Regions from separate parts of the Rodentibacter sp. JRC1 genome, predicted to be linked through region 2. Evidence: riboswitches for the same ligand, from Rfam matches in the RefSeq annotation. Region 2 holds a riboswitch; the other holds the start of a gene.
The links. A riboswitch is a leader RNA that binds a small molecule or an ion and turns the genes downstream of it on or off. The one in region 2 is predicted to bind thiamine pyrophosphate.

Region 1 (3,378 bases), 970 kb from region 2:
AATACTCTGTCATCTCAACAGCAGCAAATTCTTGAAAATAAACTGATCGCTTATGGTAATTCGACAAGCTCACAAATCGCGGTTGTCATCGTGCCCACAACAGGTGAATATGAAATTGCCGATTATGCTTTTGCTTTGGGCGATAAATGGGGAATTGGACGTAAGCAGTTAAATAATGGCGTGTTAATGCTGATTGCGAAAAATGACCGCAAAGTTTTTATCGCCACAGGACAAGGTTTGGAAGGGGTATTGCCTGATGCTTTTTTATCACAAGTTATTCGCCATGCGATTTTGCCTCAATTTAAGCAAGGACAATATGCGCAAGGCATAAATGACGGCTTAAATGACATCATTGCAGCCAGCCAAGGGGAATACGGTGCTTATCAGACGGAAGAAAGTGAATTTGAACAATATATTCCTTTCATTATGGTGTTGGTATTTATCGCTTTTGTTGTGTTTGGTGAATATCTGTATCATAAGGATGAAGTCTATATCAGCCCGAATCAGCGTGATCAATTAAATCGTATTGTGCGTCAATCTACATTATCCCGCCGCCGTAGCGGTTCAGGTTTTGGTGGCGGATTCGGAGGCGGCTCATCAGGCGGAGGCTTTGGTGGTGGCGGTTTTGGCGGCGGTGGAGCCGGCGGAAGTTGGTAAATCCTACATAAATACTCAAGTTATAATTTGTGATGTTTTTAACTTATGTTAAAATGCCCGCTCGTTTTTTATGGGGAACATTATGGAAACTTTAGATAAAATTAAGAAACAAATCAGCGAAAATCCGATTTTAATTTATATGAAAGGATCGCCAAAACTGCCTTCTTGTGGTTTTTCTGCACGTGCGGTTGAAGCCTTAATAAACTGCAAAGTGCCTTTTGGTTATGTCGATATCTTACAACATCCTGATATTCGGGCAGCGTTGCCGAGTTATGCAAATTGGCCGACTTTCCCTCAATTATGGGTTGAAGGTGAATTGGTCGGCGGGTGCGATATTATTTTGGAAATGTATCAAGCCGGTGAATTGCAAACTCTGTTAAGCGAAGTCGCTGCCAAGCACCAAGCATAATGTATTTAGAGCTTAAACCCGCTTTTTGCGGGTTTTCTTTTGCTTGAATTTTGTGATTCGTTTTATCGTAAAGTGCTTGTATATTATAAAGCATTTGTATAGACTTCCACACAATTAGTCGGGGTGCCAACTTGTTTGGCTGAGAAATACCCGTGAACCTGAAACAGATAATGCTGGCGTAGGAAACTAATTCTTTTTCATTAGGCTGTTTCTTCACTTTTTATAAGGATGGCATTATGAAAAAAACACGCTTCATTTTATACGCAATCGCTTCAGCAATTGCTATGGTTTCGCCACCGTCGGCTAAGCCGATGTTCAAAAAACTGTTGTTTTTTGTAACCGCACTTTTTGTTTCATCTCCTTTTACTCAAGCTGCACCGCAACCTTTAACGGTCTATACTTATGATTCTTTCAGCGCTGATTGGAGTGCCGGCCCGAAAGTTAAAAATGGTTTTGAAAAACAATTCCCTCAGTGTCAATTAAATTATGTCGCTTTTGATAATAACGGTACTCTGTTTAATCGTGTACGTTTGGAAGGCAAGAAAATTAAAGCGGACATCGTTTTGGGGTTAGATAATCACCAAATTGATGAAGCGGAAAAACTCGCAATGTTTGAGCCGAATCAAGTTGATCTCAATAAACTTGCGTTGCCGTTAGAATGGGATAATCGTACTTTTTTACCTTTCGATTTTGCGAAATACGCTTTTATTTACGATAAAAATAAATTAACCAATCCGCCAAAAAGCCTGAAGGAATTGATTGAACGAAAAGATTTAAAAGTGTTATATCAAGATCCGCGCACCAGCAGTATCGGACGAGGTTTATTACTTTGGGTGAATACGCTTTATCCGCAAGCTGAAATTGAAAATATGTGGAAAGCGTTAGCTGAACATACGGTTACCGTAACGAAAGGTTGGACTGAAGCCTATGGTGCCTTTTTAAAAGGTGAGGGGGATTTGGTATTAAGCACCAACACTTCACCGATTTATCATCTTCTTTCCGAACAGAAAGAGAATTATATGGCGACTGATTTTGCAGAAGGTGGCGTGTTGCAAGTGGAAGTTGCGGCGAAAGTGGCGAATCGTAGTAATCGTTGTGCCGATCATTTCCTTGAATACTTGCTTTCACCGGAAGCGCAAGCCGATATAGCAAAAAATAACGTGATGTTACCGGTGATTAATACGGCGATTGAAAGCAATATCGATGCCCTAAAGGAGCATACTCAACATAGTGTTGTTCTGGATACATCAAAAGTAACCGGTGAACATTTAAAAAACTGGATTAATCAATGGCAAAAGGCACTTTCTAAATAATGAGTCGTATGGTGCCATTATTTTCTCATCCGCATTTTCGTCCCCGTCATTATATCGGCGGAAGTGCGGTCGTTTTTTTCATTGTTTTACTTTATGTGCTCTCTCTTTCATCAGTGTTTTCTGTAGGAGGAAGCTATACGTGGGAAAACTTTAAACAAGACAGTTATCTACATCAAATCATCACCTTTAGTTTTGAGCAGGCTTTTTTGTCGGCATTGCTTTCGGTGATGATTGGAACGTTATTTGGGCGTGCATTTTTTTATCAATCTTTTTGTGGCAAGCGGCTTATACAGCGTTTATTTTCTCTCACATTCGTATTGCCCGCATTATTGGCTATCTTCGGTTTACTTGGTATTTATGGTTCGGCTGGTTGGCTAAGTTTGCTTATGCAGAGTTTGGGAATCGACTGGAAACCGACAATCTACGGACTAAGCGGCATCTTGATTGCTCATCTTTTTTTTAATATTCCTCTCGCGGCAAGAATGACGGGGCAAGCCCTACAATCTATCCCTTCGGAACAACATCAGCTTGCCGCTCAATTAAATATTCGCGGTTGGCAATTTTTTCGTCTCATTGAATTACCTTATCTTAAAAATCAACTTTTACCTGCTTTTGTGTTGATTTTTATGTTGTGCTTTACCAGCTTCACGATTGTACTCGCACTTGGTGGCGGGCCACAAAATAGCACATTAGAAGTCGCCATTTATCAAGCGATTTTATTTGAATTTGATTTTCCGAAAGCCGCCTTGTTTGCCTTGATTCAATTTGTTTTTTGCTTTGTATTATTTACGATGTCGCAGTTTTTGGCAAAACCACCGGAAACCCACTTATCTCAGCGTTATATTTGGCTGGCTGCCCCTTCAAGTGCGGTCAAAATTTTTAATGTTTTTATTTTAATTAGCGTTTGCTTATTTATTTTTATGCCCTTGTTGAATATTATCGTTGAAGGATTGAACGCACGGCAATGGGGGCGTTTTTTACAAGACCCGCAGTTATGGA
Region 2 (3,378 bases):
AAAATTTTGGTCTTCATATTCTTTTCTGTTTATTTTTCAAATGTTTGATTGAAACTGACCGCTTGTGGTGGGCAAATTTTTTGCCCACCTTGCGATCTACACCTTCTGATAAATCTCCCCTCCCGATTGGGTAAATTTTTCTGCCATTTGCTCTAGCCCTGCTTTTTGTTCAAGTTCTTTAGCGTAATCCCGCACATCTTGAGTGATTTTCATTGAGCAGAATTTCGGGCCGCACATTGAGCAGAAATGAGCGACTTTGCCTGATTCCTGTGGGAGTGTTTGGTCGTGGTAAGCCCGTGCTGTTTCTGGGTCGAGAGAAAGATTAAATTGATCTTCCCAACGAAATTCAAAACGGGCTTTGGACATTGCGTTATCCCGAATTTGGGCGGAAGGGTGTCCTTTGGCGAGATCGGCGGCGTGGGCGGCGATTTTATAAGTGATTAAGCCCTGTTTTACGTCTTCTTTGTCGGGCAAGCCGAGATGCTCTTTCGGGGTAACATAGCAGAGCATTGCACAGCCGTACCAGCCGATCATCGCCGCTCCAATACCGGAGGTAAAATGGTCGTAACCGGGGGCAATATCGGTGGTGAGTGGCCCGAGTGTATAGAAGGGAGCTTCGGCACAATGTTCAAGCTCTTCGTCCATATTACGTTTGATCATCTGCATTGGGATATGTCCCGGCCCTTCGATCATCACTTGCACGTCATATTCCCACGCTATTTGGGTGAGCTCGCCGAGGGTGTAAAGTTCGCTAAATTGGGCTTCATCATTGGCATCTTGGATTGAACCGGGGCGTAAGCCATCGCCAAGGGATAATGCCACATCATAAGCGGCACAGATTTCACAAATTTCACGAAAATGGGTGTAGAGAAAATTTTCTTGATGATAGGTCAAGCACCATTTCGCCATAATCGAACCTCCTCGAGAGACAATACCCGTGAGGCGATTGGCGGTCATCGGCACATAGCGAAGGAGTGTGCCTGCGTGAATAGTGAAATAATCTACCCCTTGTTCCGCTTGTTCAATCAGGGTATCTCGAAACACTTCCCACGAGAGATTTTCTGCTACTCCATTGACTTTTTCTAAGGCTTGATAAAGGGGAACGGTACCAATTGGCACGGGGCTGTTACGCAAAATCCATTCACGGGTTTCGTGAATATTACGTCCTGTGGAGAGATCCATTACCGTATCCGCTCCCCAACGGGTTGCCCACAGGAGTTTTTCTACCTCTTCTTCAATCGAGGAGGTTACCGCTGAATTGCCGATATTGGCATTGACTTTCACGAGGAAATGTCGTCCGATAATCATTGGTTCGCTTTCGGGGTGGTTGATATTGCACGGAATAATCGCACGTCCTGCTGCCACTTCTTGACGGACAAATTCAGGGGTAATTTTATCGGGGATTACCGCTCCAAAACCGTTGCCTAAATGTTGCTGTAAAAGCACCGCACTTTTAATCCGCTCCCGCCCCATATTCTCCCGTATAGCGATAAATTCCATTTCTGGCGTGATAATGCCTTGCTTGGCGTAGTACATTTGGGTTACACGCTTGCCTGCTTTAGCTTTCAAAATCGGGCGGGTGGTTTTCATTCGTAGATCATCAAGGGTAATATCTTTCGATCGGGCTTGTGTGTAGGCGGAATTGGCTTGGGAGAGAGTTTCGGTATCAGCACGTTCGGCAATCCAGTTGGCTCTAAGGGCTTTAATGCCTTGTGTAACATCAATGGTTTGGCTTTCATCACCATAAACGCCTGAGGTGTCGTAAACAGGAATTGGCTCGTTGGGTTCATATTGCGGATTTTCTTTTGTGCCGCCGATTAAGGTTGGGCTAAGGTGAATTTCCCGCATTGGCACTTGAATATCGGCACGAGAGCCTTGCAAATAAATTCGTTTTGAGTTAGGAAATTGTTGCGGTTTAAGGCTGTGGATAAATTGCTGTGCCGACCGGCGTTTTTCACGGCGGCTTGGATTTGGATTGTTCGGTAAATTTGACATAGAAATCACTCCTTGAGATAAAAGTAAATTTCTTGTCTGAAGCGACCGCTTGTTAAACCTAACAAGCGGTAATATTTGTGAGATGTTTTACACCTTGTTCCCTACGCAGGTATTAACCTACAGGTTCAACGGATCTCGCTTTGCGATCTCAGCCAATGGCACTCCGACAAGATTTTTCTATTCTAGAGCGTAACTTTTTGTGAAGCAAGGGAATCATTCAACTTTTTATAACTGTTTTTCACCGTCCTAAATAGCTATCCCAATCTTTCCAAACGGGTTGTAGCCCTTTGGCAAGCAGGGCTTTTGCCACTTCTAAAGGGGGGCGTTCATCATAGGGCGAAAATTGGTCGAGTTGTTTTTCTGTATTGGCATAGCCGCCCGGTTGGGTTTTTGATCCTGCGGAAAGGGTATTGATGGCAATCGGAACGACATTATCGCGAAAATAAGGCGATTCACGAGTGGAAAGGGAAAGCTCTACTTCCGGGGAAAACAAACGAAAAGCACAGATTGCTTGTAAAAGTTGTTTATCCGTCATTGTGGAAGCCGGTTGTACACCGCCCACACAAGGTCGCAAACGAGGGAATGAAATAGAATAACGGCTTTTCCAATAGCGATTTTGTAGATAATTTAAATGTTCGGCAACGAAATAGAGATCCGTTCGCCAATCGTGAGAAAGCCCGATTAACGCACCTAATCCAATCTTATCAATTTCAGTCCGCCCTAATCTGTCTTGGCTCTCCAAACGGTAGAGAAAATCCTGTTTATTGCCCCGCAAATGATGTTTGGCATATTCAGTCGCATTGTAGGTTTCTTGATACACCAGCACACCGTCTAGCCCGAGTGTTTTTAACTCTGCATATTCTTCACTTTTGAGTGGTTGTACTTCCATTAGCATTGCACTAAAGTGCGGTCGAATTTTGGGAAGATTTTGCCGAAAATAATCCATTCCCACTTTTTGTTGATGTTCACCGGTAACGAGTAAAATATGTTCATAACCCATCGCCCTAATCGCTTCACATTCTGCCAAAATTTCCTGCTCGTTTAAGGTTTTCCGTTTAATCGGATTGCTCATCGAAAAACCGCAATAGGTGCAATCATTTTTGCATAAATTTGACAGATACAGGGGTAAATAAAACGACACCGCATTGCCGAACCGCTGGCGGGTAAGCTGTTGCGCGAGCTGTGCCATCGGCTCTAAGTAAGTTTCGGCGGCGGGGGAAAGCAATGCCATTAAATCATCCAAATTTCTGACCGCACTTTGCAGGGCTCGTTCCACATCGGCAGCAGTTTTGGCTCGCAGTCGTAATGCTAAATCGTCCCAGTTTAGCATCTGCCAGTAGTCGGGAAAGGAAGAATAGAGGTTTGACATTGAAAAATACTCCA

Region 1: it holds a riboswitch for thiamine pyrophosphate, as region 2 does, so the genes downstream of both, thiB (thiamine ABC transporter substrate binding subunit) here and thiC (phosphomethylpyrimidine synthase ThiC) in region 2, are expected to answer to the same signal.

What each region holds. Positions count from the first base shown of each region.
Region 1 covers NZ_BPWA01000001.1:2,045,548-2,048,925, forward strand. The annotation lists gene HEMROJRC1_RS09310 (YgcG family protein) at 1-657, shown strand, start outside; gene grxD (Grx4 family monothiol glutaredoxin) at 740-1,066, shown strand; TPP riboswitch at 1,176-1,268, shown strand; gene thiB (thiamine ABC transporter substrate binding subunit) at 1,378-2,379, shown strand; gene thiP (thiamine/thiamine pyrophosphate ABC transporter permease ThiP) at 2,388-3,378, shown strand, end outside.
Region 2 covers NZ_BPWA01000001.1:1,079,917-1,083,294, reverse strand. The annotation lists gene thiE (thiamine phosphate synthase) at 1-17, opposite strand, end outside; gene thiC (phosphomethylpyrimidine synthase ThiC) at 97-1,995, opposite strand; TPP riboswitch at 2,077-2,171, opposite strand; gene thiH (2-iminoacetate synthase ThiH) at 2,234-3,364, opposite strand.